3 regions of the Clostridium sp. LBM24168 genome follow, and region 1 is predicted to be linked to each of the others. Evidence: riboswitches for the same ligand, from Rfam matches in the RefSeq annotation. Region 1 holds a riboswitch; each other region holds the start of a gene.
The links. Region 1 has a riboswitch for S-adenosylmethionine ahead of ACSVC9_RS07940 (sulfate ABC transporter substrate-binding protein). Riboswitches for the same ligand answer to the same signal wherever they lie in the genome.
Positions count from the first base shown of each region.

Region 1 (10,647 bases):
ATGCAAATAAATTTCTTGAATTATACATACAAGAACTTAAACCTCTTTTTATTCTCTCCTTTATATATGCAACCGATATATATTCCTTGTATTCAGAATTTATATACATAAAACAGGCATCTTTCTCCTTTAAGTTTGATGTATCATATTCATTATCTGGTATAATCACATTTTTAGGTAGAAACAATCTTGTAGTAGATAGTTTCCACTTTATTTTTTTCCCCGTACACAAAATAGGCAGCATCCAATCTTCAATGACTGCAAAATATCTATCATTCGAATCAAGTTTTTCTCTAATATTTTTTAATTCCCAACTGGATTTAGAACTTATATAGATCCAGTTCCTGTCACTTTTCCCCTTGACTATTACGGAATACCCAATCTTATCAGCATAATAAACAGGATAATTCTCTATAAAACTTATCATATTTATATTTTTAACTGGATCCTTTCGTAAATAATCCAATATTTCATTAATATATTCCATATTGCTTCCTCTTTCTCACTATTTTATCTACAAATTAAGCACCATTACATATAATTTATTTACTTCATTTTTTAACTGAATTTCTGCTTTTCTTATTTCTCTATAGCCCAGGCTCTTCCAAAACCTAAGTCCCTCAATATTTTTATCAACAACACCAATTCTAAAGGATTCAGCTCCAAGACCACCTGCCCATTCTGTTAATCTACAATGTACTATTCTACCAAGTCCCTTCCTTCTTTCCATTGGATCAATGAGCATTAAGCCAAGCATCCACTGATTAGAAACAGGAAAATTCTTTACAATATCAATAATACCTATAAGTTTATCATAATTTTTAAATATTCCAAAAACAAATTTGTCATTATAATTTTTACCTGGCGGCAGCTCTTCAAATATTTCCTCCACATCTTTTCTAGAGGCTTCAACTCCCCCGTGCATCATATAATAATCATTGCATCTTTTACAAAATTCAAATATAATATCTATATTATCATTATCAATTTTAGTTATTTTAATTTCACAGCCGTCAGCAGCATAAATTTTATACATCAGTATCGCTCCAATCCACAACTCTCTCAATAAAATAAAATGTGATACACCTTATTCTTGAATAATCCGTATATCACATAATCTAACTCAACTAAAATTTTTATATATATGCAGATGTAGTATCAGTTTTAAGTTTATTTTCAATAATTTCCACCTTGTTATCATCGAACACATATAATCTATATATAAGAACTAATACTTCCTCACCTATATTCATACTGTCCTTCTCCAGTGAACGGAATCCTACAATTTTTACATTTCCTACTTTAACACTTACAATCCAATTGGAACCTGCAAAAGAAATATCAGTAACAATACCTTTGTCAGAAGCAAGTTCACATTGTATTTCTCCTTTTTTACCGATTTCAACAAATTCAGGTCTTATAATAACTTCTTTTTCTTTTCCAAGATCTTTAAATGCTTTGAATTCACTAACATCTTCAATAATATTTGATTCTCCAATAAATTTTGCTACAAAAGCTGTCTTTGGATTTTCATATATATCAACTGCTCTTCCAATTTGTTCAATACCTCCCAGATTGGTTACAATAATTTCATCTGCTACTTCTACTGCTTCCTCCTGGTCATGAGTTACAAAAATACTTGTTATCTCAAGTTTGTGTATCATTTGCCTGAGCCATGTCCTAAGTTCCTTTCTTACTTTAGCATCAATAGCTGCAAAAGGCTCATCCAGAAGAAGCAACTGTGGTTTTGGAGCAAGCGCCCTTGCAAAAGCAACTCTTTGTTTTTGTCCTCCTGACAATTGATTCGGATATCTATTTTCCAGGCCTTTAAGTCCAATAAGTTCTACTAATTCATTGACTCTCTGTTCTATATATTTTTTGTCAGCTTTTTTTATGGATAGTCCAAATGCTATATTTTGATAAACAGTCATATTTCTGAAAAGAGCATAGTTCTGAAAAACAAAGCCTATCCCTCTTTTACCCGGAGGTATACTGTTTACCAGCTTTCCATCAATATAAACTTCACCACTGTCAGCAACTTCAAGACCTGCAATTATACGAAGTATTGTAGTTTTTCCGCTTCCACTTGGTCCAAGAAGTCCTACTAATTTCCCTTTTTCTATTTCGAAGGATATATTCTTTGAAGCTCGATAACTGCCAAATTTCTTGTTAAGGTTTTTAACTTCAACATACATCTTATTTCACCTCTTTTTTTACTTTCCATTCAATAATATTTCGCAAAATCAATATAATAATGGCTATAAACACTAAAATAGATGATACTGCAAAAGACGCAGAGAACTGATATTCATTATACAATATTTCCACATGAAGTGGCAAAGTGTTCGTTTCTCCTCTTATATGTCCAGAAACTACTGAAACAGCCCCAAATTCACCTATAGCACGGGCACTACACAATACTATTCCATATAGAAGTCCCCACTTTATATTGGGTAATGTTATTTTTCTAAATATTGTCCACAAGTTTGCTCCCATAGAAGCTGCTGCTTCCTCCTCATCAGTTCCCTGTGTAATCATCAGTGGTATTATTTCCCTGGATACAAAGGGAAAGGTTACAAATATGGTAGCCAGCACTATCCCAGGCAATGCAAAAATTATTTTAATATCATGTTGAAATAGAAAATTATAGAATAACCCTCCCCTACCAAATGTAAGCACATATATAAGTCCGGCTATAACCGGTGAAATTGCAAATGGAAGATCTATCAACGTTATTAAAAAATTCCTACCTCTAAATTTAAACTTTGTTACAGCAAAAGCCATTATTATACCAAATATGGTATTCAATAAAACAGCAAATCCGGAAGCCATTAAAGTAAGCTTTACAGCTGAAATGGTATTTTCTTCTGTAATAGCCATAATATATGCATCTTTGCCTTTTTTAAAAGCCTCCATAAATATGAGTATCAATGGCATTCCGAGCATTATAAATAGAAATATTATTGTTATTATTATAAGCAAAGATTTGATTACATTGGATCCAGTATAATATTTATTCTTCAATTTCCTCACTCCTATGCATACTTATTGGCCTTCCATTGGATTAAATTTATAATAAACAACATGAAAAATGAAAACACAAGCATAACTAAAGCTATAGCTGTAGCTCCTGAATAATCAAACTGCTCAAGTTTGGTCATTATTAAAAGAGGAGCTATTTCAGTTTTCATCGGTTTATTTCCCGCTATAAATACAACAGAACCATATTCTCCTATTCCCCTTGCAAAAGCAAGTGAAAATCCAGTTAAAAGTGGAGCTAGAAGCTGTGGAAATATTACTTTAAAAAATATTTGTATTTTAGATGCACCTAGAGTAGCTGCCGCTTCTTCTATACTTGAATCCAAATCTTCAAGAACAGGCTGAACTGTACGCACTACAAATGGTATGCCTATAAAAACCAATGCCACAGTAATTCCAAATGTTGAAAATGATCCCTCTATGCCAAACTTGGCAAGCACAGACCCAATCCATCCATTTTTTGAATAAAGTGTTGTAAGTGAAATACCTGCAACAGCAGTAGGGAGAGCAAAGGGCAAATCTATACATCCATCAATAAATCTTTTAAAGTGAAAATCGTATCTTACCAGTACCCAGGAAATAATCAACCCAAATATGGCATTTATGGAAGCTGCTATGAATGCACAACCAAAGCTTATTTTATATGATGCCACTACTCTCGGATTTGTGATAATTTTTAGGAATCCATCAAATCCCATCTTTGATGTTTGAATCAATATTGTGCTGAGTGGAATTAAAACTATTAAACTTAAATATAAAACAGCTAATCCCATAGATATATTAAATCCTGGAATAACTCTTGTCTTCCTGGCCATCTTATGTCCCCTCCCTATATTTACCTAACCTATTATATTATTACTTTTTAGGCTGATATATCTGGTCAAAAGTTCCACCATCTTCAAAATGAGTTTCTTGTGCTTTAGTCCATCCTCCAAACAAATCGTCTATTGTAAATAAATTTATTTTTGGAAATTGTTTTTCATATTTTTTAGCAATTTCCTTGTCCCTTGGTCGGTAGTAGTTCTTTGCAGCTATCTCTTGTCCCTCTTTAGAATATAAATAGCTTAAATATGCTTCTGCAACTTTTCTAGTACCTTTTTTATCAACCACCTTATCTACTACTGCTACCGGCGGTTCTGCAAGTATACTTAAAGATGGCACAACTATGTCAAATTTATCTTTTCCCAATTCCTTCACAGATAGAAAAGCTTCATTTTCCCAAGCTATAAGAACATCTCCAACTCCTCTTTCAACAAAAGTAGTAGTTGCACCTCTTGCACCTGAGTCTAGTACTGCAACATTTTCATATATTTTCTTTACAAATTCTTTTGCCTTGGTCTGATCATTGTTATTTTTCTTTAAAGCATATCCCCAAGCTGCAAGATAATTCCATCTGGCACCACCGGATGTTTTAGGATTTGGAGTTATAATTGATACACCTTTTTTTGTAAGATCATCCCAGTCCTTTATATTTTTAGGATTTCCCTTTCTAACAAGGAATACTATAGTTGATGTATAAGGTGAGCTATTATCTTTAAACTTTTTCTGCCAACCCTCATTAATTAATCCCGCCTTCTGAATAGCATCTATATCATATGCCAGGGCAAGTGTTGCAACATCAGCATCCTGTCCTTCTATAATCGACCTCCCCTGCTTACCTGAGCCACCATGAGACTGCTTTATTGTAACATCCTGGCCATTTTTTTCTTTCCAGTATTTTATAAAAGCTTTATTATATTCTTCATACAATTCTCTCGTAGGATCATAAGAAACATTCAGCAATTCCACTGATTTTTTACTTTCTGCTGATTTTTTATTACCTGTCTCATTTTTACTGCCACATCCTGTAAAAGATGACAGTATAAAAATACTAATTAGCGAAATTAAAATACCCAATTTAAATTTTTTCATAAAAATTCCCCCTAAATTCTTTAATATTAAATAACTCCTGTCAAGTCAAAATACTTTTAAAATTTTAAGTATTTTGACTTAATACACAATTTATTCACTTAGTTTCCTCCTATCCCATACTTTTTTCTATTTTAGTAAAAAGTGTGTTCATTTTAATTAAATTAACTGTCATAAAAAAGGCCAAGCTTAATACAAACAAGTGAAATTCACATAAAAACGTAAATACCTATAGTATAAGCTTGACCTCTAGTTTTCTAGTCAGTCATCAATAGAACTATTAAATTAAAAACTTCCTATGGAGAAACCATAGGAAGTATAATGTCCTCTTGCTTCTCATCTCTCAGGTATTCCTGCTGGAATTGGCACCATTGAATATACATAAAACATATACTCAGGTTGCCGGGCATCATAGGGCCAGTCCCTCCACCTCTCTTGATAAGAAATTGAATATTTAATTATCTATTATTTATAACTTATGTATTATAATATAGCCTTTATAATTTTTTGTCAATAGTAATTTGATTTTTTATTGCTTAAAATCAATCAAATTTTCTAATGTCGGGAATAAACAATGGTATTAACGTAACTATAAATAAAAATATCGCCTCATAGAATATTGTCAAAGCAGCTCCTATATTCTGAGATAAAATCCCAGTTACAAGATAACCAATTGGCAAAAGTGCATAAGACCCCATCATATCCAGGCTTGAAACTTTTCCAAATGATTCAACCGAAACAAGCTCTTGAAGACTCCCCTCCCATATCAAGCCAAACATCATTGTAACAGCACCTCTTAAAATCATAAAAAATATTATATATGGAAGCCATCTTACAAATGGTACTCCAATCAGTGCCACAGCAACTATCAAATAGCTTGAATACACTAAAACACCTCTTCTTTTCCATTTTTTCCTTAAGCTAAATATCACTGCAAATAAAATTGAACCAACTCCACTTGCAGTTACAAGTAATCCATATGTATAATAAGGAAGTTTTAAATCTACTTTAACAAACCATGGAAGTAGTATGGAAATGAAGCTTGTACCTATAATGTTTATAAATGCAAAAACACATATTGTAACCCAGAGCCATGTACTTTTTTTTAATTCCCTATAACCATCTATTAATTCACTTTTTAAAAACGTAATAGAATATACAATTGTCGACATATTTTGTGATAATTGATTGTTATCAAGAAATAAGAGGCTTACAACTGATACTAAAAATGTCAAAGCATTTATCCCAAATCCAATACTTGCAGAAGTCATGCTGATAACTACTGCTCCAAGTGAAGGCCCTACTAGCATGGCAACCTGCTCACTTATCTGTGTCAATGAATTTGCAGAATTTCTTATATCTTTTGTAAATATCTGAGCTCTTATTGCAGAATATGCTGGCTGAAATACAGCCGTCATTACACCCGAAATAATTGCATACACGTATATTATTTCCTCTTTTAGATTGCCCAATTGAGAAAAAGCAATCATATCAATTAAAAAAATTAATCTTGTCATATCCGAGACAATCATTAATTTTATTCGTGAAACATGGTCTACCAATATTCCCGTAAAAGGCAGCAAAATCACCTGTGATCCGAACATTAGTGCCATTACGGTACTCATCGTAAGCGAGGAACCAGTAATAGAATATACTATAAGAGGCATCATTGTACTCATCGTATAATCTCCCAGACGGGAAAAAGACTGTCCCATCCATAGTGCCGTAAAATCCCGCGATTTAAATGCAGCTGAAAAACCTTCGGAAGCCATTACAATCCCTCCAAATTGGGAGTATTTGTATATCTAAATTTAATTCCTATAAATCAAATTCTTGAATACTTGAGTATATTATCATATACACCCTGCTTTACCATTCCCATTTCATCCAGATATTCAAGATATGATTTAAGCATTCTCTCTATTACGTTATATTTATAAATACTGTTTATAGGAATCTTAAAATCTTTTACAATCGTATGAAAAATATCCTCCAATTTCATGACCCCATTTATGTCTTCAAATATCTTCATTGCTCTATTTTTGTAGAAATCTATATTATCATCTATTAGTTTCGTAATATTGTCACATACTCCTTTATGAGCCAGTATATACTTGCTGCAGGTCAAATCATAGAGTTTCATCTTACTTTCTAAATCCTGCTTCAATATATAGGCATATGGCATTTTTGCACTTTCCATAACTTCATAACTTATGAGAGCATCTCCTAAATATCCAACATTATCAGGTGTAACAATGCATATATGTGCGGGACTGTGCCCTGGAGTATGAAGAATTTTAAATTCAATACCACACATGGACACTGAATTCTGATTATGTGAAATCATAATATCAGTTTTACAGACCATATGTCCAAAATGCTCCTCTACCTCTGACAATGTCAATGAATCATAATAAACTTTTAGTCCGACCACTGAACTGCAAGTAAATGCCTCATAAGATGGCATAGCAATATCACATTTATACTTTTCCTTCAAATATGTATTATTACCTATATGATCTATATGTGCATGTGTACATATTATTCCTGAAACTTTAAATCCACTTTTTTTAAGAAATTCTTCCACTCTTTTTCTTCCACCATCTGCCATTCCAGAATCCAGCATTATAATTTCTCTGTCATTGATTCTGTAAAAAGGTACATCTGCTATTCCAGTATCAAGATAAAATGTATTACCTTTTATATTATCTACAAACATAATTATTCTCAGCTATATGTATATTAAGAACACTACACAAACCACTGAATTCTCACATCCTTGCATAAATATATATTATTTTCATATAAATCTATTTGTTTGATTTCTTTCTCATCATAAAAAGGAGTATAGCACATTACTGACAAACTGTCAATCAAAATAAAATTAACCTTTTTTTCACCCTTATTTATACTATCAAACAGAAAATGCATAAAGAAAAAAACAGTTTAATAATCTAGCAAATTAATTGTAAATATATAAACTTATCTGTAAAATATAATAAAGCTATCTAAAGTTGGGAGTGATACTTTTGCAAAGTATTAGAAAAAGATTGAGCATGGTAATTATTCTCTGTTCAATCACCTCTGTAATATTATTGGCATTGTCCGTAAATTTCACAATAAACAGTACTTTCAATGAGTATATGATTGATACCCAGAACAACAGAAACAACAGAATTGTAGACTATTTTCAACAAGTATATAAAAGAGATAAAAAATGGACTAAAGATTCCGGAGAAGAAATAATGCATGAAGCTTATATGAGTAATTACTGCTTAACCCTTTTAGATGCTAAAAAAAATATGATTTGGGGTATGGATTCCAATGACATAAAAGAAAAATCACATGTAATGATGCAAAAAGTTTATAGCAATAAGGGAATATACACATCAGATTCATTTAAAATCAAGTACAATGGAAAAATTGTAGGTTATGTTGTAATAGGACAATATTCTCCAATTTTGATGACAGAGCAAGATATAAATTTTAAGAGATCTATAAATAAAAATATTATCGCAAGTGTACTGGCAGCTATAATTATTGCCATCATAATAAGTATAATCATATCAAAACAGTTTTCATCACCTATTAAATCTGTATCTGATACTTCTGTTAAACTTTCCAGAGGAAGATATGATTCCATCTCAAATGTAAAAAGTAATATAAAAGAACTAAATAGTTTGACCGAAAGCATAAATTCGCTGGGGAAAATATTAAAAGATCAAGATCTCATTAGAAAAAGGCTAGTTTCAGATATCTCTCATGAAATAAGAACTCCATTAAATATTCTCCAGAATAATTTGGAAGCAATGATTGATGGAATATTCCCTGTAACTAAATCACGTTTAAATTATTTGAATCATGAAGTTATAAGGTTTGGTAAACTGCTAAACAACTTAAATATTTTGAGACAATTTGAAGATGAAAAACCAAATCTTAACATGATGGAAATAATATCTTTAGATAAATTAGTTTCCCTTGTAAGTAACAAGCTTTCAATCAACTTTAGAAACAAAGGTATACATTTTTATCTTAATATACAACCCAATGAAAAATTTGAAATATTAGGTAATAGAGATGAATTAGAACAGGTATTTATAAATTTATTTTCCAATGCCATTAAATTTACCCCAACTGGAGGAACCGTACGGGTTCATTTATATACAAATGCCAGCAAAATCGTATTCAAGATCAAAGATAATGGCATAGGTATAAAAAAAGGGGATCTCCCTTATATTTTTGAAAGACTGTACAGAGGAGACAAAAGTCGTCGTGAAACAGAGGGAAACGGCATAGGATTAACTATTGTAAAAAAGATACTTACTCGCCACTCTGCTACAATTGAGGTTGATAGCAACTTGGGCAAAGGAACATCATTTACACTATATTTTAACAGGAACAAGGAGAATTATAATGAATAATATTTTAATAATTGAAGATGAAATAAACGTGTCAGAAATAATCAAAGCCTATCTTGAAAGAGAGGGTTATAAAGTTTACTGTTCCATTAAGGGATATGATGGAATTGATCTATTCAATAGAATAAATTTTCAGCTTGTAATATTAGATTTGATGCTGCCTGATATAGATGGAGAAGAAGTATGCGAAATTATAAGGGAAACATCAAATGTACACATATTTATGCTTACTGCAAAAGTAGAACTAAGTGATAAAATCAAAGGACTTAATATCGGCGCAGATGAATACCTTACAAAACCATTGAGTCCAAGGGAACTCACCGCAAGAGTAAATGCACTATTTAGAAGAATGAATTTCAATAAGACAACAGTACTTTCTTATGATAATGGAAAACTTAAAATTGATAATGAAAGAAGAAACATTCAGGTAAGAGGAAAGTACATAGTCCTCACTCCAAATGAATTTAACATTTTGTATACTCTTGCTTCACATAATGGTAAAGTTTTATCCAGAGAGCAACTGATAAGAAATGTATATGGTATTGATTTCGAAGGTTCCGACAGAACAATAGATACCCATATCAAAAATTTAAGAAAAAAAATAGAGTATAATAGCAAGGATCCAAAATATATACTTACTGTAGTGAAAATAGGCTATAAATTTGGCAGCAGCAGAGATCCAGAATGACGTAAAATGAGCATAGAAAACTTGGATATTACATAAATCTACGCTCATTTGGCCTATTTACAGTTTAGTTACTATCTCCCATATCATCATGGCATTTATTTTTTTTAGAATTCATAAACATCATCGGTATCATTAAAACCATCATTATAGGACATATAAATGGAGCTATTGTTGTAAGCATAATTTTAAATCTTGGTGCCATACTTAAAAATGGCAGAAATGATAGTAAAATTAATGGTATAGCACAACAAAGTATCATTATAAGCATATGACCTATTCCACTGTTACCACCTTTATTGTTCATATTACTACTTTTGTGACAATTCATATAAATACTCCTCACTTATATTTTATTTGTCTAAATAATACAATACCGCTGTGGAGATATTATGAAGATTTCCAGTTATCCTTATAAATTATTTCTGGCTAATACTTTGGTTTTTTCAATTACTTTGATTATATTTAAAAGCGTATTATTCACCGGAGTATCTACACCATACTTTTTTCCTAATTCACATATAGTTCCAGCAAACATATCAACTTCAGTTTCTCTCCCATATTTGATATCCTGAAACATAGAAGTACCACTATCTT
Region 1 covers NZ_CP196861.1:1,599,561-1,610,207, forward strand. Annotated here, with positions in the region: gene ACSVC9_RS07915 (GNAT family N-acetyltransferase) at 1-487, opposite strand, end outside; gene ACSVC9_RS07920 (GNAT family N-acetyltransferase) at 515-1,036, opposite strand; gene ACSVC9_RS07925 (sulfate/molybdate ABC transporter ATP-binding protein) at 1,137-2,195, opposite strand; gene cysW (sulfate ABC transporter permease subunit CysW) at 2,197-3,024, opposite strand; gene cysT (sulfate ABC transporter permease subunit CysT) at 3,036-3,854, opposite strand; gene ACSVC9_RS07940 (sulfate ABC transporter substrate-binding protein) at 3,895-4,950, opposite strand; SAM riboswitch class I at 5,281-5,392, opposite strand; gene ACSVC9_RS07945 (MFS transporter) at 5,490-6,719, opposite strand; gene ACSVC9_RS07950 (MBL fold metallo-hydrolase) at 6,773-7,666, opposite strand; gene ACSVC9_RS07955 (sensor histidine kinase) at 7,977-9,368, shown strand; gene ACSVC9_RS07960 (response regulator transcription factor) at 9,361-10,053, shown strand; gene ACSVC9_RS07965 (hypothetical protein) at 10,118-10,381, opposite strand; gene ACSVC9_RS07970 (ketopantoate reductase family protein) at 10,463-10,647, opposite strand, start outside.

Region 2 (10,647 bases), 1.1 Mb from region 1:
TGAGCAGCTACACCAAGACGTCCTGCATTTAGAGTTGTCAATGCATACTTAAATCCTTTACCTTCTTCTCCTATCATACTATCAGCTGGAACTATGCAATTTTCAAAAATTAATTCTGTTACTTTTGCACTTTTAATGCCACATTTGTTTTCTATATGACCAATACGGATACCTGGTGTAGTCTTCAGATCGACAAGAAAAGCTGTTAGCCCTTTTGAACCCTTAGATAAATTTGTATTAGCAATAAGAAAACAATAATCTGCGATAGATCCATTAGTAATGAAATGTTTAACACCATTAATTACAAATTGATCTCCTTCTCTTACTGCAGTTGTTTTTGCGGAACCGGCATCAGATCCTGCATCAGGTTCAGTTAATGCAAAACACCCCAAAGCATCTCCGTTAAATACTCTGGGAAGGCAATGCATTTTTTGTTCTTCATTGGCAAAAAGCATTATCCCAGCCGTAAAAGTTGTAGAAATAGAATAAGTAATACCAAAAGCTGAATCCACTTTGCATAATTCCTCTACTGTAAGAATATACGAAAGATAGTCTAGATCTTGTCCACCATACTGCTTAGGAAATTGAAGTCCAATTAGTCCTGCATTTCCAAGTTTCTTAAGAATATCCATAGGAAATTCTTCAGTTATGTCCCTTTCCTGTACTCCTGGCAGAAGTTCATTCTTTGCAAACTCTCTCGCTGCCTGCTGAATTAAAAGCTGCTTTTCTGTTAAAGTAAAATTAATCATGATAATTATTTTCCCTCCCATTTGCTTTCTACGATTATTTGATAAACTCTAAGTATTTTTATTTTCTCATATTATAAACAGCAATTTCCATGCCAGCTATAAAACTCGCGTAAAGAACCTAAAGTAATTATAATAGAATATATTTTTAAAAATTATTTGTATCAAATATTCATATTTGTGTCGTTTTTTCAATTTTATCAACATTGAAACTAAATAGGTTACCGCTTCTAAATATAAAACGATAACCTACTAAAAATACAATGTTAAAATATCAATGACATAAATATCCGTATTTAGAATTGTCAATATTCTTTTGTATAACTATGTTGAGGCGTTTCATTTTTTTATATAATAGACTACGTTCTACTCCCAGCTCCTTAGCAGCTTCTGTCACATTTTGGTGATTTTGTTGCAATGCTTCTACAATAAGGGATGCTTCATAATTGTTTAATAAATCATTTAAGGTTTTATTCTTTTTAGCTTCACTTGATATTCTACTAATATCAGAAGTAGCAATTTTTGAAGGTAGATCTGATAAACCGATAATTATACTATTACAGGAAGCATAAGCACTTGAAATTACATTCTGTAATTCACGAACATTGCCAGGCCAATTGTATTTGGTAAGACATTTTTTAACAGAGCCCGTTAATACAATCGATGTTTTGAACTTTTTATTTAATTCTGCAAGATAATAATTGGTATAAAGAAGAATATCATTCCTGTGATCGCGTAAAGGGACAGTTTCTATATTTATAACTGCTAGTCTATAATATAGGTCTTCACGGAATTTACCATCTTTAATCATTTGATAAAGGTTTTGCCTTGTTGCAGAAATAATACGCACATCTATAGGTATAGGGTGCATACTTCCGATAGGTTCAACTTCTTTTTCCTGTAATACCCTCAGTAATTTCACCTGTAAAGGCAATGGCATATCTCCAATTTCATCTAAAAATATAGTTCCTGAATTGGCTAATTGAAATTTCCCTACTTTTCCACCCTTTTTAGCTCCAGTAAATGCCCCTTCCTCATAGCCAAAAAGTTCAGATTCCATCAGCCCAGATGGTATGGCACCACAATTAATGCATATTAAAGGTTTATCCCGACGTGGGCTTTCTAAATGTATAGCCTTTGCAATCAGTTCTTTTCCAGTACCAGTTTCTCCTGTAATAAGAATCGAGAAATCAGTTTTAGCTACCTTAATGCCTTTTTTTTCAATTCAATAATCTTAGTATCGTTTCCAACAATATTATCAAATCCACTGGATTTATCCATATATTCATGATATTTAGATTCATAATAGTCCATCTCAGCTAGCATTACCTCATGGGCTATGTCCAGAGATCTATCTCTAAATTTCATTTGGGCCATAGCACCTATAACATTATCTCTTTCATCAAATATACAAAAACGATTACCTACACAATATGTTTCATTTTCATCTCGCGTTTCACCTTTAGAATATGGTTGCATATATACTCTCTCGCTTCCATCACCCTGATAGCATTGGTTTAAAACATCATACATAGAAGTAGTAGAAATTACTTCTCCGATTGGCTTACCTATCACATCTTCTTGTTTTCTTGCAAGAAAATTGCAGTATTGCTCATTAATATCAGTAATAATACCTTTATCATCAACTACTATAAAACCATCTTCAGACTTTTTTAATAATTGTTTAAAAAATAATTTATATTTATGATCAGTCATTATATTTACTCCCCTTCCTCACAAATAATAATTCACAATATATAAATGATTAGATTCTTTTAGTTTGCTAGATAACAATAATTATAAAGTCATCACTTTATGATATGATATTTTTGCTAAAATCCAAAAATATCAGTAAAGGATGACTAGATTATGATTACATCATTAAATATTGGCAATAAAAATATTTTCTATAAATCTGTAACAATTAGATTTGATTCTTCAGTAATTTGAAAGAAGATGAAATATACTGGTTAAAAATTCACACAGTACCTTATCATAATCGTTAACAAAAGATAAGCTAGTTATATTTATTAAAATAATATTTTAAATGCTATCTATTTATTTTAGTAATAACTATAATCTAATTTTACTTATATAAATTACAGTTGTCAATAAATATAATTTATACTATTTTAATCCATAATATGAAAAATGTATGATAAAAAAGCAATAAAAATATTATTGGAAAAAAACACACACATTTTAATTTATGACACAAGAATACCTCTATCTAAATACATTTGTAAGCAAAAAATAAATGTAAAACAAGAACCCTAATACAAATTTTATATATTATAAATAGTTTTTATAATTGGCATGATCTTTGCTCTATATTTAAGTAAAAATATTATATTTTAAGAAAGGAAGAAAATTATGGGAAAAATTAATTTTAATCTGGAAGAAATGTTAGTTGGTAAAAAAATGGAGCCTCGTTATATGGAATATAGTTGGCGTGATATTGCTCTATATGCATTAGCTGTAGGTGCCCATAGAGATGATCTAATTTACACATATGAGAAGTGTCTTAAGGCTATTCCAACTTATGGTACTGTTCCTTACTGGGGAACGCAGAATGTTAGACCATATCAGTGGATGCCGCTTCCTGCTTCTATGCTTGCTGAAGAAATCATAAAACCAAGCATTTCATTTTTAAACATGGATCATGAAATTATCATGCATCGCCCTATCGATCCTATTAAAGGAACTTTCCAATATCAAGATGTAATCACAGACGTATATGACCGTGGTAAGGATAAAGGTGCAGTAGTAAAAACAAAGCTAGATATTCGTGACGAAGCTGGTAATCTAGTGTGTACTAATTATTCTACAACATTTTTTCACGAAGCTGGAGGATTTGGTGGAAAACCTATGTTAAGCAGTTCAGTAAAAATGCCATATAGAAATCCCGATTATGAAGTTGATGATTATATAAGTCCTGTTCAGAATTTACTATACCGTCTGACTGGTGATACAAATTTAGTTCACGTCGATCCCAAATATGCACAGAAAATGGGTTTCCCAACATCCTTTGTACAGGGATTATGCTCTTTTGGATTCTCATGCCGAATGGCTATTTCTGTACTTTGTCCCGATGAACCTGATCGCATGACACGTATGACAGCACAGATGAGAAATGTACTTTATCCAGATACACCGGTTAAGCTGCTTATTTGGAAAATTGGAGCAGGTATTGCATATTTTCGTTTTATAGACGTAAAGAGCGGCAAACCGATTCTTGACCGTGGTGTATTTGAGTGGAAATAAAATTATCAAAAAGTTATTTATATTATGGAGGTTTTTAAAATGGCAGTTTTAGGAATTTTATTGAGTTTAGGTCTGTTGATTTTCATGGCCTACAAGGGTTACTCGGTTATTTTATTTGCCCCTATCTTTGCACTGTTGGCAGCTATTTTCTCTGGATTTTCTATAATGCCGACATACACGGAAATATTTCTTCCGAACCTGGCAAACTATGTGAAAAACTTTTTCCCATTCTTCCTGCTGGGTGCTGTATTTGGAAAAGTTATGGAGCAATCCGGTGCGGCAAAGTCTATTGCTGAATTTATTATAGAAAAACTAGGGGAAAAAAATGCAATGTTTTCTGTTGCCATGTCTACAGCCATACTTACTTATGGCGGCGTAAGCACATTTGTCGTAGCTTTTGCGGTATATCCATTTGCAGCTTCCATTTTTAAACAGGCTAATATTCCAAAACGTCTCATTCCCGTAACAATCGGTTTAGGGTGTTTAACTTTTACTATGGATGCTCTTCCAGGAACTCCGCAAATTCAAAATTCCATTCCAATGAAATTTTTTAACACAGATCTTTACTCTGCACCTGTATTTGGTATACTGGGAAGTATAATTTTACTTGTCGGCGGACTGACTTATATAGAATGGAGAAGGCGTTCACTTAAAGCAGTGGGAGAAGGTTACGGTACAAATCACATTAATGAACCCGTTAATGTATCAGATGAAAACTTGCCAAGCCCTGCTCTGGCAATACTCCCATTAGTTACAGTACTTGTATTATCCCTGGTTTTACAGAAATTAATTTTTCCCCACTGGGATATTGCTTCATGGGTAACCCAAGCACCTTACAATATTGATAAAAATAGTGTCATTGGTTCAATGAACAACTGGGCACTTATTATCTCACTCGTAGTAGGCGTCATTATGGCCTTACTTATTAACCCAAAAGCTTTAAAAGGTAATGTGAGTCAGGGTCTCAGTGCCGGTGCAATTGGTTCTCTATTGGCAGTTATGAATACAGCTTCTGAAGTTGGTTATGGCAATGTTATAAAAACACTTCCGGGTTTCAGCGGTATAGCCAATGCTTTAATAAACATAAACCCTAATGGTACTCCATTATTATCTGAAGCAGTTACTGTAAACGTTATGGCCGGAGTTACCGGATCAGCCTCCGGTGGAATGAGTATTGCACTTGATATGTTCCATACAAAATATCTAGATTGGGCTGCAAATACCGGTATATCTCCTGAATTACTCCACCGTGTTGCCGCTATGGCTGCAAGGAGGAATGGATACATTACCCCACAACGGTGCAGTAATCACCCTTTTGGCTATTACAGGTCTAACACACAAGCAATCATATAAGGATATATTCGTCCTGACCATGTTTAAAACAGCAACCTGTTTCTTTCTTGTATTTTTACAGAGTATATTCCACTTTATATAATTCCCTATATAATAACGAGCAAAATATAGTTAATACGGGAATATCCTGAATTCAGAATAATTACAATCTTTTCGGAAGGATATTCCTGCATAATTTCTTTTATAAATTTGAGAAACACTTTTGAATCCTTTTATTTCTATGTGAAATTATTATAGAAAAGAAATCACTTCTAAAAATATAAAAAGTCAAGTTTCTTCGACATTAACTATATAATATTGAAGAAACTTAACTTTCACATTCTCTATTAGTTATATCCTATCAAATTTTAGCAAGTGCCTGATCCAAATCATATATAATATCGTCAATACTCTCTACACCTATTGAAAGTCTTATAAGATCTGGAGTTATTCCAGCAGCTCTTTGTTGTTCCTCATTTAACTCAGCATGTGTAGTACTAGAAGGATGTATTACAAGAGATTTTGCATCTGCTACATTTGCAAGCAATGAAAATAATTTAACACTATTTATAAATTTCTTTCCTGCTTCAAGTCCTCCCTTTATTCCAAATGTAAATATGGAACCTGCACCTTTTGGAAGATATTTCTTTGCCAAATCGTGATATGGACTACTTTCAAGTTCAGGATAGTTTACCCATGAAACTTTTGGATGCTTACTTAAAAATTCAACTACCTTTCTTGTATTTTCTACATGCCTTTCCACCCTAAGTGAAAGTGATTCCAATCCTAAGAGAAAATAAAATGCACTCTGCGGGCTTAATGTTGCTCCCGTATTTCTAAGAAGCTGAACCCTAGCTTTTAAAGCAAAGGCAATTGGTCCCTGATCTGCATAAACAAGTCCATTATAACTTTCATCTGGTGTAGTAAAATCAGGAAATTTTCCACTTGCTGCCCAGTCAAATTTTCCCCCATCTACTATAACTCCACCAATAGTTGTCCCATGTCCACCAATGAATTTTGTTGCTGAATGCACAACTACATCTGCACCATATTCTATTGGTCTTACAAGATATGGAGTACCAAAAGTATTATCTATTATAAGTGGTATCTTATTCTCATGAGCTATATTTGCTACAGCTTCTATATCCAATACATTAATCTTTGGATTTCCTAATGTCTCAGCATAAACTGCCTTTGTCCTATCTGTAATAGCCCTTCTAATATTTTCAGGATCATCAGGATCAACAAATGTTACATCGATTCCTAATTTCTTTAATGTTACTGAAAATAATTCATATGTGCCACCATAAAGTGTACTAGCAGAAACTATATTATCTCCTGAATTTGCCACATTTAATATTGAATACAGTATTGCCGCCAACCCTGATGAGGTTGCAAGTCCTGCACTTCCTCCTTCAAGTGCTGCTATTCTCTGTTCAAATACATCTTCTGTTGGATTCATTATTCTAGCATAAACATTGCCTGGTTTTTTCAACTGAAAAAAATCTGCTGCCTCATCTGCATTTTTAAAAACAAAAGATGTAGTCTGATAAATTGGAACTGCCCTTGCTCCTGTTGTTGGATCTGGAACCTGTCCTGCATGTACCTGTAATGTTTCAAACCCTAATTTTCTCTCTTCACTCATTCTTATCTCTCCTCACATTTATATAGTAAAATTATTCTTTTTTATTCTTTTTTGATTCATTATTATAATTATTGTGACTATTATGATTATTCACAACAGCAGCATTTACACATTAACTTCACTACAATCACTTCCAATCCAAATTTAATATTATATTATGCCTTTCTATTAATTAGCTAAATAAAAAACTTCCTACAAGAAACTGTGGGAAGTTATAATCCTTGACGTTTCTCATCTCTCAGGTATTACCTGCTGGAATTAGCACCGTTGAACAAAAATTCATTCAGGTTGCCGGGCATCATAGGGCCAGTCCCTCTGCCTCTCTTGATAAGAAGTTAAATATTCAATTAATTTATATATACTATATAATCTTTTTATTGGTTTGTCAATAGCAAAATTAAAAATTTCTATCCCTAAATATATTGAAAGCTTAAATTATTCTATTTTTATAATTACTTCAGCCTTGATAAAAATACTGCCTATGGCTCTTTCATCAAGAACAAGCATCTCGCTTTCCTTAGTTTTACAGATAAATTTTTTAATAGATAATACATAAATAGTTACTTTGAAAATACTATAATGCCACCAATATTTATTTTAGGTGAAGTAGAGCCTTTTAATGCAATCTGTCCTGGTAAATCCACGTCGTTTCCTGAAAATTCAAGCGTACAATGTCCCATTTATTTCAGAGTATGCATAGCTTCATCTCCTATGCAAGTTATAGTATAAACTTCGTTCCCAAATATAAGTTTATCACCTACAACTATATCTTCTTTAAAATTCTCGATAGTATGAAATATGGAAATTTCAGCCGGTCCTGCCGGAGCATTATTATTAAATATAACAAGACTATTACATGCCTCCAGCAGTTCAAATGCAGAATCACCTATTCCAATAACTTTAGATTTATATTTCATAATAAATATTCCTCCCCAGCATAAAAATTTATATAGCAATAAAAACCTTTTCACAACTTATAAAAGCTTTGTTCTTCAACATAATCATAACACGTACCTTATATGTCCTCATAAATAATATTAGGATAAATATCAATTTGAGTAATATGTGCTGAAATTAAACTCTTTGTATAAATCAATTCCATTTTATTATGTTTTGTACAAAATATTTATAAAATCTTATACGTAGTCAAAGATATTCATGTATAAAATATAATCTTTCCTTGAATAATCATCAATAAATTAAACTTATTTTTTATAAATTAATAAAAAATAGCCATAATATATTGACAATTATTAAACTCTACAATATAATCAAATGAAACAATATAAAACATAACATTCTGGAAAATATTTTGGAAATTAAGGAGGTATTTAAAATGACAAGAAAAATTGCATTTTATGGAAAGGGCGGTATAGGTAAATCAACTACCCAGCAGAACACCGCAGCAGCAATGGCACATTTCTACAATAAAAAAATATTCATACATGGATGTGATCCAAAAGCCGATTCAACACGTATGATTCTAGGTGGAATGAGCCAGAAAACATTAATGGACATGCTTCGTGACGAAGGTGAAGAAAAAATTACAGCCGAAACAATTGTAAAGACAGGATACGGTGATATCAAATGCGTAGAATCAGGCGGTCCTGAACCAGGCGTAGGCTGTGCAGGTCGTGGTGTAATAACAGCAATTGATCTTATGGAAAAAAATGGTGCATATACTGAAGATCTGGATTTCGTATTTTTCGATGTACTTGGTGACGTTGTATGCGGTGGATTTGCAATGCCGCTTCGTGATGGTAAGGCACAGGAAGTGTATATTGTTGCTTCTGGTGAAATGATGGCAATATATGCTGCAAACAACATCTGTAAAGGCCTTGTTAAATATGCAAACAGGAGCGGTGTACGTCTCGGCGGAATCATATGCAACAGCCGTAATGTAGACAGGGAAAGAGAATTCTTGGAAGAATTTACCTCGGCAATCAATACACAGCTTATTCATTTCATGCCGCGTGATAATATCGTACAAAAAGCAGAATTCAATAAAAAAACAGTTATCGAATTTGATGACAAATGCAATCAGTCAAAAGAGTATGGAGAACTTGCACGCAAAATTATAGAAAATAAAATGTTCACCATTCCTACGCCTCTTGAAATGCCACAGCTTGAAGCCATGGTCGTGAAATACGGTATCGGCGATTAAGAAAATATATCAAAATAAGGGGAGGAATTAATTATGCCATATCATTTGTTTAAATGCAGTGAATGTATTCCAGACAGGAAACAGCATGTAGTTGAAAAAGGAAAAGATGAAAAATTGACAGATGCACTTCCACTCGGATATTTGAACACAATTCCAGGCACTCTTTCAGAAAGAGGCTGCGTATATTGCGGTGCAAAACATGTTATAGGCACTCCGATGAAGGATGTAATTCACATGAGTCACGGACCTATAGGCTGCACTTACGATACCTGGCAGACCAAACGTTATATAAGTGACAATGACAATTTCCAGATCAAATATACTTTTGCTACAGATGTAAAAGAAAAAAATATAGTATTTGGAGCTACAAAATTGCTGAAGGAAAATATTATTGAAGCTTTCAAGGCATTTCCAAAAATAAAGAGAATGACTATTTACCAAACCTGCGGTACCGCTCTTATAGGAGACGATATAGAGGCTGTTGCAAAAGAGGTAATGAATGAAATGCCGGACGTGGATATATTCGTGTGCAATGCTCCCGGTTTCGCCGGTCCAAGCCAGTCTGGAGGCCATCACAAAATAAATATAGCATGGGTTAACAACAAAGTAGGTACTCATGAACCTAAAATAACCAGTGACTATACAATAAACTATGTAGGTGAATACAATATCCAGGGTGATCAGGAGGTTATGCAGGACTATTTCAAGAGAATGGGAATACAGGTGCTTTCAACCTTTACAGGTAATGGTTCCTATGACGACTTAAGGGGCATGCATCTAGCAAAACTGAATGTACTTGAATGTGCACGTTCTGCCGAATATATCTGCAACGAATTGAGAAAGCAGTATGGAATTCCGCGTATGGATATAGACGGATTTGGATTTGGACCATTGTCTGCATCACTAAAGAAAATCGGACTGTTTTTTGGAATTGAAGACAGAGCCCAAGCCATAATAGATGAAGAAACTGCCAGATGGAAACCTGAACTTGACTGGTACAAGGAACGTCTAAAAGGCAAAAAGGTGTGCCTGTGGCCGGGTGGATCAAAGCTATGGCACTGGGCACATGTAATACATGAAGAAATGGGAGTTGAAGTTGTTTCCGTATATACAAAATTCGGTCATCAGGGTGATATGGAAAAGGGTATATCAAGATGCGACTGTCAGGGAGCGCTTGCCATAGATGACCCTAATGAGCTTGAATCTCTTGAAGCTATGAAAACACTTAAACCTGATGTAATCTTTACAGGCAAAAGGCCGGGTGAATATGCAAAGAAAATTGGTGTTCCGTATATAAACGCACATGCATACCATAATGGTCCATATAAGGGATTTGAAGGATGGGTCAGATTTGCGCGTGATATATACGATGCAATTTATTCACCGGTTCATCAGCTTGCATTTGTAGATATAACAAGAGATGAAATACCTGAAGAGAGAAGGTTTATAACTGCAAAGATGAAATCCGATGAAAATCTGAGCCAGGAAATAACAGC
Region 2 covers NZ_CP196861.1:2,668,327-2,678,973, forward strand. Annotated here, with positions in the region: gene ACSVC9_RS13210 (acyl-CoA dehydrogenase family protein) at 1-746, opposite strand, end outside; gene ACSVC9_RS13215 (sigma-54 interaction domain-containing protein) at 1,021-1,971, opposite strand; gene ACSVC9_RS13220 (PAS domain-containing protein) at 1,947-2,462, opposite strand; gene ACSVC9_RS13225 (MaoC/PaaZ C-terminal domain-containing protein) at 3,120-4,010, shown strand; partial or broken gene ACSVC9_RS13230 (GntP family permease) at 4,050-5,445, shown strand; gene ACSVC9_RS13235 (O-acetylhomoserine aminocarboxypropyltransferase/cysteine synthase family protein) at 5,704-6,987, opposite strand; SAM riboswitch class I at 7,216-7,321, opposite strand; partial or broken gene ACSVC9_RS13240 (PTS glucitol/sorbitol transporter subunit IIA) at 7,548-7,904, opposite strand; gene nifH (nitrogenase iron protein) at 8,324-9,151, shown strand; gene anfD (nitrogenase iron-iron protein, alpha chain) at 9,185-10,647, shown strand, end outside.
Region 2: linked by a shared signal. The riboswitch ahead of ACSVC9_RS13235 (O-acetylhomoserine aminocarboxypropyltransferase/cysteine synthase family protein) and the one ahead of ACSVC9_RS07940 (sulfate ABC transporter substrate-binding protein) in region 1 are both predicted to bind S-adenosylmethionine.

Region 3 (10,647 bases), 1.3 Mb from region 1:
CGCATAGGATTACCCTTAATCTTGTTTGGTCCTGCATTCAGGTTCAAACCGGAATTTTCTCCATTGTTAAAAACAAGCCTATGATTGTGTTGAATTGTTTCAAAACCTGCAACACCCGGAACAACACTTTTAGCTCCTCCCCCAAAACCTGCAAATAAGTGAAATGTAATTCCGCCTGTAAGTATAAGTCTATCTGCCTCCATTACTCTCTTATTTATATATTCAGGAGTACCAAAACTTGATATGCCAATGAACTTCAGCTCTTCTCTATTTCTACCATCATGGTTATATACTTTTATTCTACCATAGAGTTCTTTTCCTACGATAGATATCTTTTCAGCTTCCGAAGCTTCTCTGTGAGTTCCTACCGCAACTACAGCCGAAATATCTTCATCCTTTATTCCAAAAGAATTCAGGTAATTAACTATATGAATAAGAAATTCACTTGTTCTTATCCACATACGTGTTATATCTGAAACTATAAATACAATTTTTTCCCCAGGCTTGACTATTTGTCCTAATGGCTTTGAATTTACAGGGTTTTCAAGTGATTTAATAATTTCTTCCTTTATATTTTCAACATGTCCCGTTTTATTTGGAAGTATACTTTCTATTTTCCCTTCCAGATTTATTTTAATGACATCATTTCCATATTTAAAATTATATATACTCAATCAAACCACCTCTAAAATGCTGCTATAACAGATCCCTTGAAATGCTCTTCTATATATTTCTTAACTTCATCTGACTGATAGACTTTAATTAGTTTCTTTACATTTTCAGCATCTTTGTTATCAGGTCTTGCAACTATGATATTAATCCATGGAGAATCCTTTGGTTCCTGGAATATAGCATCTTTATTTGGATCCAGTTTGGCCTGTATTGCATAGTTGGTATTTATTGCGGCAACTGCAACATCACTTAAAGAACGAGGAACCATTGGCGCTTCGACTTCCAAAAATTGAATGTGTTTAGGATTTTCAGCCACATCCTTTATAGTAGCCTTTAGACTAACTCCACTTTTCAATTTTATAACCTTACCTTTTTCAAGAAGCATAAGTGCTCTTGCTTCATTAGTTGGATCATTTGGCAGGGAGATTTTATCCCCATCTTTTAGGTCATTTAAAGACTTTATCTTGCTGGAATATATACCCATTGGAAAGGTTACAGCATTCCCAACTTTCACCAGATTCATTCCGTGATCTTTGTTGAACTGATTTAAGTATGGTTCATGTTGATATATATTTGCATCAAGTTGCTTTTCATTTAATTGTGTATTTGGCTGAACATAATCGTTAAAACTTGTATACTCAACATCCAATCCCTGTTTTTTCGCAACTTCTTTAACCTTTTGTATTATTTCTTCATGAGGTCCTGCTGTAACCCCAACTTTAATTGTATTTGCTTCAGAATCCGATTTTCCCTCCGAACTCTTTGATGTAGCTCCACAACCTGAAAATACAATTGTTATTAAGAATATTGATATTAAAATGCTTCCTATCTTTTTCATAATAAGCCCCTCTTCATATAAAATTTATTCACTATAAAATCTAGCTTTTTCCTTAAGTGTCTTCAATTTTTCAATGGCCTTCAAAAGAGTATCATCTTTCTTTGCATAGTGGAGTCTTATAAGGTGGTTTACATCTTCTTTAAAGAAGCTTGAACCAGGTACGGCTCCTATTTTAACTTCTTTAGCCAGCCATTCACAAAATTTCAAATCGTTTTTTACGTTGAATTCAGATACATCTATTATTACATAATAAGCTCCATTGGGTTTTACATATTTTAATCCTGCTTCATCCAACCCGTTTAAAAAAAGATCTCTTTTCTTTGTATAAATGTTTTTCAACCAGTCATAATATTCTCCAGGCATTTTTAAGCCTGCAATTGCTGCTTCCTGAAGTGGTGCGGCTGCTCCAACCGTCAAAAAATCATGAATTTTTCTAACATTCTCTATTATTCTTTCATCTCCTATAACATATCCAAGTCTCCAACCTGTTATTGAATATGTTTTTGAAAGGGAACTACAGCTCAAAGTCCTGTTAAACATCCCTGGAAGTGAAGCAAAATAAATATGTTTATAAGGATCCATAACAATATGCTCGTATACTTCATCTGTTATTACAAATGTATCATATTTTTCAGCTAAACTTGCAATATACTGGAGCTCCTCCAAGGTGAAAACCTTTCCTGTAGGATTCGATGGATTACATAAAATGAGAGCCTTTGGTTTCTGCTTAAATGCATCCTCAAGTTCTTTCTTGTTGAATGAAAATTCCGGTGGATAAAGGGATACATATATTGGATCTGCTCCACTCAATATTGCATCTGCAGCATAGTTTTCATAAAATGGAGAGAATACTATAACCCTGTCACCCGGATCACAGACTGTCATGACAGAAGCCATCATTGCCTCCGTACTACCACAGGTAACAGCAATTTGTTTCTCAGGGTCTATATCTATTCCCATAAACTTTCTTTGTTTTTCTGCGAGAGCTTCCCTAAAATTTCCTGCACCCCAGGTAATCGCATATTGATGTGGACCTTTCTCTGCTGCAGCTTTAAGTGCTTCTTTTATTTCTTGCGGAGGATCAAAATCAGGAAAACCCTGTGACAAATTAATAGCTCCATATTTATTGGATATCCTTGTCATTCTCCTTATAACAGAATCTGTAAAGTTAACCAACTTCCTACTTAGTTCAGGCAACAAAAACACGTCCTTTCAAAATTATATTAAACAATAAGATTTATTCTCTAAATTAAAAAAACCCCTTTTCGATAAAAGAGGTAGCTTCCCTCTTATCTTTCAGTTAAAACTGCAGGAATTAGCACCTGGCAATAATAATTGCTGGTTGCTGGGTTTCATAGGGCCTTTCCCTCCACCTCTCTAGATAAGAATAAATCTATTAAATTATAGATATGATTATATTATTTACATGAAATAAAGTCAAGCCTTTTCTATCTGTGAAACTACATTCAAAAAATTTTTGGAAGCAGCTGACATATACCTGTTTTTTACACATATTGCGGCTATACTAGTTTCTAAATTTGAGTCATCAATTACTCTATAGTTCAAGTCTGATGCCTTTACTATATCTAATGCAGTCCTAGGAACCAGTGCAATTCCAATACCTGATTCTGCCCACAACAGAGTAGTCCTTGCATCATCACCTTTACATATTATTTCAGGTATAAAATCCACATTATGGCATGCCTCGAATATAATTTTCTCAAATCTCCTATATATGATAAGTGGCTTGTTCATGAGATCTCTTAAAATTATCGATTTTTTATCTGGAAAATAGTTTAAATCATTCCTAAAAACTGATATCATGGGTTCTCTGGAAAGTATTCTTACATTCAATCCCTCCTGGTTAAAGGGTGTTCTAACTATTCCTATGTCTATTACTCCACTATTTAATATTTCAAGTATCCTATATGTGTTTCCTTCCCATACTTCAAAATTTACATTTGGATATATGCTATGAAAATTTTCTATTATATAAGGGAAAAGTGTAGCCCCTGAAGATGAAACGGTTCCAATAGATAACGTGCCCTTTGTTCCTTCATTGAAATCCTTCAATTCCTTTACGGTTGAATCCACCAATTTCAATATCTGTTCAGCTCTGTTCTTGAGTATTTTACCGGCATCTGTCAGATGAATCTTTCTATTTCCCCTATCCATAAGTCTAGTACCCAATTCCTCTTCTAAAAGCTTTAAATGATAACTGAGAGGTGGTTGTGCTATATTGAGTTTTTTAGCTGCCTCCGTTATCTTTCCTTCTTCTGCAATTGCAAGAAAATATCTAAGTTGCTTAATATCCATGAAGAATATCACCTCTATAACTAAATAATAATAGTAAAAATATATAATAGAGAATATTTATATAATTTTTGTATATAAACAATATATAATTAATATTTTCAATATACTTTTATCCCTGATATAATAATACTTGAAAAATAAATTTTATTCAATATTGAGGAGATGATATTTTGTCACTGACGGTGCTAGAAATCCTATTGATATCTATTGTGGCAGGCATAGCTGGATCTATTCTCGGTCTTGGCGGTGGAACGGTAATTACTCCAGCCTTAACCCTTATATTTGGAATTGACATAAGATATGCTATAGGTGCAAGTATAATTTCAGTAATAGCAACTTCAAGCGGTGCTGCCATAGCCTATGTGCGGGATGAAATGACAAACATAAGAGTTGCAATGTTTCTTGAAATAGCAACAACGGTTGGTGCAATCACAGGTGCCTTCTTAGGTGGAATTATAAATGCCAACTATCTTTATGTACTATTTGGATTACTACTTATATATTCAGCCTTTGCGATGTTCAAAAATGGTAAAAGCGAATTGCCTGATAACGTTATAGAACACCCTCTGGCAGAAAAACTTAAATTAAATGGAGAATATCATGATGAGGTCTTAAAACAATCCGTCAAATACAAAGTGGCAAATGTACCTAGTGGATTTGGTGTAATGTATGGTGCTGGAATTATATCGGGTCTCCTAGGGATAGGAAGCGGAAGTTTTAAAGTTATGGCCATGGATTTGTTTATGAAACTTCCAATGAAGATATCAAGTGCCACAAGTAATTTTATGATGGGAGTTACTGGTGCTGCCAGTGCAGGGGTATTTTTTTTGAGAGGGGACATAGACCCTAAAATTGCAGGTCCCGTGGCGCTAGGTGTACTTGCAGGGGCAACTATTGGAGCCCGTATTATGAAGCGAATGAAAAATAAAACTATAAGAAAAATATTTATACCTTTTCTTATATACATAGCACTTCAAATGATATATAAAGGAGTGATTGCACTATAATGGACAATAGTAGATTAAAAAAGAATATACGAGAAATAGAGAACGTAATAAGTAAATTTCTACTCATAGGAGTTTTAACAAGTTCCACTGTTATAATAATAGGTCTTGCAATGTTCCTAATTTCAGGAAGTAGTGGATATGTGAAAAATTTCTATCCTACCCATCCACTTGAAATATTCATGGGATGTATGGCTTTAAAACCTTATTCAATAATAATGCTTGGATTAATGTTGTTAATAGCCATTCCAATACTCAGAGTAGCTGTTTCCATATTGGTGTTTTTAAAGGAAAGGGATTTTTTATATGTAAAAATCACAACTGTTGTACTTATAATATTAATAATAAGCTTATTCATGGGTAAAAATTAAAGGCTGTGTTTTACACGGCCTTTATATATTGGATAAATCTCATTAATTTGGATCTTGGGCACTTAAAATTTTGTTAGCTTCATCAGCAGTAAGATCATAACCCAAAAACTCCTTATAAAAATCCTGCGTTTCTTTCACCATATCCAAATCCTTAAATTGCTCCGGATGAATAAGCTTTGCCAGCCATTGAAATTGCAGGGCTGATTCCATGCCATATCTATCCCACAGGAAAACTCCCATTGGATTTACATATACCTTTTTGTTTTTAATTGCATTTACCTGACTCCACTGAGGATTGCTGTACAATTGATCAAGTGTTTTTATCGGGCTGTTTTTATCATTCAGTACACTTTTTCCCATAATTATTATATCAGGATTCCACTTGAGCACCTGCTCCATGGAAGCAGGTTTCTTGTTTCCTGCTATCTCAGCAGCATCTTTACCACCACCTGCCTGTATCCAGTCATCTACTATGGTTTTTTGCCCATCAATTGTAAGAGGTTTAAAAGATTCTATATGTAATATTTTAGGTTTTTTTGAATCCGGTATTTTGGAAGTTACCTCTTTTACCGCTTTAAGCCTTTTATCAAGATATGAATTATACTTATCTGCTTTATCCTTGGCATCTCCACCTAAAACCTGGGCAGTTGTATTTACAACCTTTTTCAGATCATTATAATTCTGGAATATCAATTGTACTGTAGGGATTCCAAGTTCCTTTGTCTTTGCAAGTAATTTTGAATCTGTAGGTATGAATAATACATCCGGCTTTAATTGTGCAAGTGTCTCTGTATTAACAGTTGTATTTGTAAATATGGTCTTAGCCTTATCCATATCTGGAAATACCTTATAAAGCCACGGATATGCCTTCTTTGAATCAATAGTTGCAACTATTTTATCAGAACCACCGAGCATAGCTACTATCTCATTGTGTGCCGGCCATGCATCGGCTATCTTGTTCACATTGTCAGGAACAGTTACTTTTAAACCTGTCGAGTCTGTAATTACCCTACCCTTACTCTCCTGAGTATTGTTTTGAGAACTTGTACTGGTCTTACCACATCCGGCAAATAAAAACAATGCAGCAAAAATAATAATGATTAAACTTTTTACCTTGCTAATTCTTTTTCTCATAATTTCACATCCTTAATTTAAAATAATGATTTATTAAAGCAGTGGAACACAGGATTTAATTTTATTCCCACTGTCCAAAACTGTATTTATAATTTTTACATTCACCCCATAGGCATCTCTGAGGTTTTCTTCAGTAACAATATCATCTGCAGTTCCTACCATAAATTTATTATTTTTCTTCAAAAGAGCAACCTGGGTGGAACATAGAAAAGCATGATCGGGAAAATGAGATGTCATTATAATAGCCAGTCCTTCTTTAGAAAGTTTTAAAATCTGTCTCAGAACTCTTATTTGATTTCCAAAATCCAGATTGGACGTAGGTTCATCCATAATAAGTATATCCGGTTCCTGAGTAAGAGCCCTTGCAATAAGCACCATCTGTCTCTCTCCACCACTTATTTCCGTATATATCTTACCTTTCAAATAGCTTATTCCAATTATGTTCATATTGTTTTCTGCAATCTTCATATCTCTTCTTCCCGGTGAACTCATTGCACCAAGATGTGATGTTCTGCCCATAACAACTACATCTTCCACCGTAAACGGAAATGGAGTACTATGCGTTTGAGGTACATATCCTATAGTTTTTGCAAGTCTTTTTCTATCCCACCTGCTTATATCTTCGTTATTTATATGTATTTCCCCCTGACTTTAACTTCAGGAATCCGAGAATAGTTTTAAAAAAAGTTGTTTTCCCTGCTCCATTTGGTCCAAGAATACATAGTATTTCCCCTGATTTCACAGTTAAGGACATATTGCTTAATATAGTTTTGTCACCATATCCACAGGATATATTTTTTATATCCAGGATCACCTCCAACTCCTCCTTCCCTTTAAAAGCAAATATATAAAAAATGGAGCACCAATTAACGAAGTCAATATTCCAAGTGGTATTTCCACAGTAAATATACCTCTTGCTATATCATCTACCAGCAGCAGATATATGCTTCCAATAAGCATTGACGCCGGAAGTGCAATTTTATAATTGGGACCTACAATCATCCTCGCAAGATGAGGTATTATAAGCCCTACCCAGCCAATTATTCCTCCTATTGATACTGATGCCGCCGTAATCAAAGTTGAACAAATTATTACAATGGTCTTCATTTTGTAGGTATTCACTCCAAGAGCCCCTGCCTCCTCATCCCCAAAAGATAATACATTCAACTTCCATCTTAAGGCAAACAATGGAATTATCCCGATAAGCATTGGGACAATCATAATCATGACATCTCTCATAGTCACAGTGGAAAGTCCACCCATAAGCCAGAATGTTATTTCCGGAAGTTTATCCTCCGGATCACCTACATACTTGATTATAGATATAAAAGACTGCATAAGACTTGATATAACCATACCAGTAAGTATAAGACTCAATACAGATCCCTCGTTTCCACGATTTATGACTGAATTAATACCAAATGCCAGAAGTACCGCTGCAAGTCCAAATATAAATGACATAATTTGAACTTCCAGGGAACCAAAGGAAAGTAAAAGTCCTATAGCCGCTCCGAGACCAGCCCCACCTGATGCTCCAAGTATATCAGGTGCCACCATGGGATTCCTAAATAACCCCTGATAGGCAGAACCAGCTGCAGAAAGAGAACATCCTATAAGCAATGCTGCAAAAATTCTTGGCATTCTCACCTTAAATATTACATTTTCTACATTTGCACCATAATAGGAAGCCGTACCTGTTATCTTAGCGTGAAATACATTTATAATTTCAGAAAGTGATAAATGATAACTCCCTATAGTAAAAGAAAATAAAAAGGCGCATACAAGTATTCCTAAAAACATCCAGTTAGCGTGAACCCTTTTACTTTTATCCAATTTGTATATATGATCTGATGGAATATCATAATCTACTTTCACCCGTATTGTCACCACCTTTTTTGTATATAATAAAGTATAACGTACTATAAAGCCATATTTTACAAATTATTCTTTATAATTTGTAATGTTTTATTGCTTTTTATCATTGTATTAATAATATAATAATATTTATGAACTAAAATTACAATATCGTTAATTAATTAGTGCAATATTTAGCATAATATTAAAGATTATTCAACCTTTAGCACACTTGTTACGTTTACTTCATAAATATACATAATTTAATAAAATATTTAAAAGAAAAAAAGGTAAATTCATTTTAGAATTTACCCAACAAAATTCATATAATATTATCTACATATCATCCCAGTGAATTTTTTCCTGATTTTCATCTACTACAGCAGATTTATCAAACAGCTTTATTAATATAACTACCAGGATGAATGCAACTATTCCTCCAATAATTTGCGCAGTCTTAATATTATTAAATCCAGCAGACTTTCCTATATACCCACCTAAAAATGCTCCAATAAATACAGTTACTATAGGAAAAATAAAGAGCATAAATGCAGCTGTTATCATATTTGTGGTTTTATCATTCTTATTATGTTCTTTCATTTTAAACATCACCATCCACCTTTATTATAACGTCTTAAATATCTATTATAAAGATTTTTTATGTAAAAATTTTGATTTATTCATAAATTATCAGTTAAAATATAATTATATAAATTTAACCGTGGAGGCCATAAAATGATTAGAATAGATGAGAAAAAAATAATAATAAAAAAGGGCAATATAACGGATGAAACCAGTGATGCTATAGTCAACCCTGCAAATAGTTCAATGCAGCATGGAGGTGGAGCTGCTCTTGCCATTTTAAAGGCAGGTGGACCGCAGATACAATCAGACAGTAACAAGCTCATAGAAAAAATAGGACTATTGCCTGTTGGAAAAGCAGTAATAACTTATGGTCATAATTTACCCTCCAAATTTGTCATACATACTGTAGGCCCTATAATGGGTGAAGGCAATGAGGATAAAAAATTAAAAATGGCTGTTAAAAGTGTATTGAATCTTGCAGAATCCTATAACCTGAAATCCATATCGATACCAGCCATAAGTTCAGGTATTTTTGGATTTCCAAAAAATAAATGTGCGGAGATACTTCTTGAAACTTCTGTCAATTTCTTTAAGACAGGTAATGTAGATTTACAAACTATTGTAATGTGTAATTATGACGATGAAACTTACAAAATTTTTTTAGACGAGGAAAAAAAGTATGCTTAAATTTTTATGACAGTAATTATTTAGCGGGGAATTTTTTGATTTCCCGCTAAATTGTCATTTAATTGTCTTTTAAAAATTATCTGTCAAATATATTTCCAAGGATAATTACGTTGTTATTCAGCATCTGGACATACAAATATTCATTTTCTACATAAAATCCATATAACTCTGTTTTTTCACTAACTTCACCGCATTCACCTATGAATTTTTCAAAGGAATATCTTCCAAATTTGACAGGTAATTTTACGGAACTGACTTCATTGTTTATACCTAAAATATCTCCTTCAAAAATTTCTTTTCCATTTCTGTCCTTTAAACCCGTGAATTCAGTTACTGCATATCTTTCCTCCCCTTTTGGATAATACTTTGGATAATACACAGTATACGGACTATCACTTATATAGAAACATTTATTTTTTTTATCCCAAATTCTAAATTTAAATTCCCTCATACTATTCCTCCAGATTTGTTTTTAAAATTTTATCCTGTAAATTAAAAGGTAAACATCCAAAACAATGTTTACCCACATATCCATATAAAATTATTTTCTCAAATTGGCCAATTCAATTGTTTTCTTGATACTTTCCGCACTCTTTTTGAGTTTTTCTATTTCTTCATCCAGGAGAGGAACCTCAATCCTTCTCTCGACACCTTCTGAAGTTATTATTGAAGGAAGACTCAGAGCAACCTCTGTCAATCCATATTCTCCTTCAAGAGTAGTGGATACAGGTTGAACCGTACGCTCATTTAAGACGACAGCTCTTGCCAGCCTGCAGGCAGCCATAGCTATTCCATCATTTGTCCATCTTTTTAGATTAAGTACATCAAAGGCAACCTGTACAACTTCCTTTGCAACTTTATCCTTATCAAGAGGTTCTTTAGGAAGAAAATACTTATCAAGTTTGTCATACGAAATTCCTGCAATATTCAAACGGCTCCATGCAGGAAATGCAGAATTTCCATGTTCACCAAGCATATATCCCTGAACACTTTTTGGATCCACGTTATATTTGTTTGCAATAATTCTTCTAAATCGTGCAGAGTCAAGGCTTGTTCCTGTTCCAAATACTTTATTTTTAGGATATCCAAAGAAATTCTGTGCATAGTAAACCATGACATCAAGTGGATTAGTTATTATTATGATAACTGCATCTTTAGTATATTTCGCTATTGAACTCATTACATC
Region 3 covers NZ_CP196861.1:333,953-344,599, reverse strand. Annotated here, with positions in the region: gene larA (nickel-dependent lactate racemase) at 1-674, opposite strand, end outside; gene ACSVC9_RS01655 (MetQ/NlpA family ABC transporter substrate-binding protein) at 686-1,510, opposite strand; gene ACSVC9_RS01650 (pyridoxal phosphate-dependent aminotransferase) at 1,535-2,707, opposite strand; SAM riboswitch class I at 2,797-2,898, opposite strand; gene ACSVC9_RS01645 (LysR family transcriptional regulator) at 2,948-3,826, opposite strand; gene ACSVC9_RS01640 (sulfite exporter TauE/SafE family protein) at 3,997-4,833, shown strand; gene ACSVC9_RS01635 (DUF1634 domain-containing protein) at 4,833-5,201, shown strand; gene ACSVC9_RS01630 (ABC transporter substrate-binding protein) at 5,244-6,335, opposite strand; partial or broken gene ACSVC9_RS01625 (ABC transporter ATP-binding protein) at 6,369-7,149, opposite strand; gene ACSVC9_RS01620 (FecCD family ABC transporter permease) at 7,146-8,210, opposite strand; gene ACSVC9_RS01615 (SoxR reducing system RseC family protein) at 8,526-8,798, opposite strand; gene ACSVC9_RS01610 (macro domain-containing protein) at 8,925-9,461, shown strand; gene ACSVC9_RS01605 (YopX family protein) at 9,538-9,912, opposite strand; gene ACSVC9_RS01600 (L-lactate dehydrogenase) at 10,003-10,647, opposite strand, start outside.
Region 3: linked by a shared signal. The riboswitch ahead of ACSVC9_RS01650 (pyridoxal phosphate-dependent aminotransferase) and the one ahead of ACSVC9_RS07940 (sulfate ABC transporter substrate-binding protein) in region 1 are both predicted to bind S-adenosylmethionine.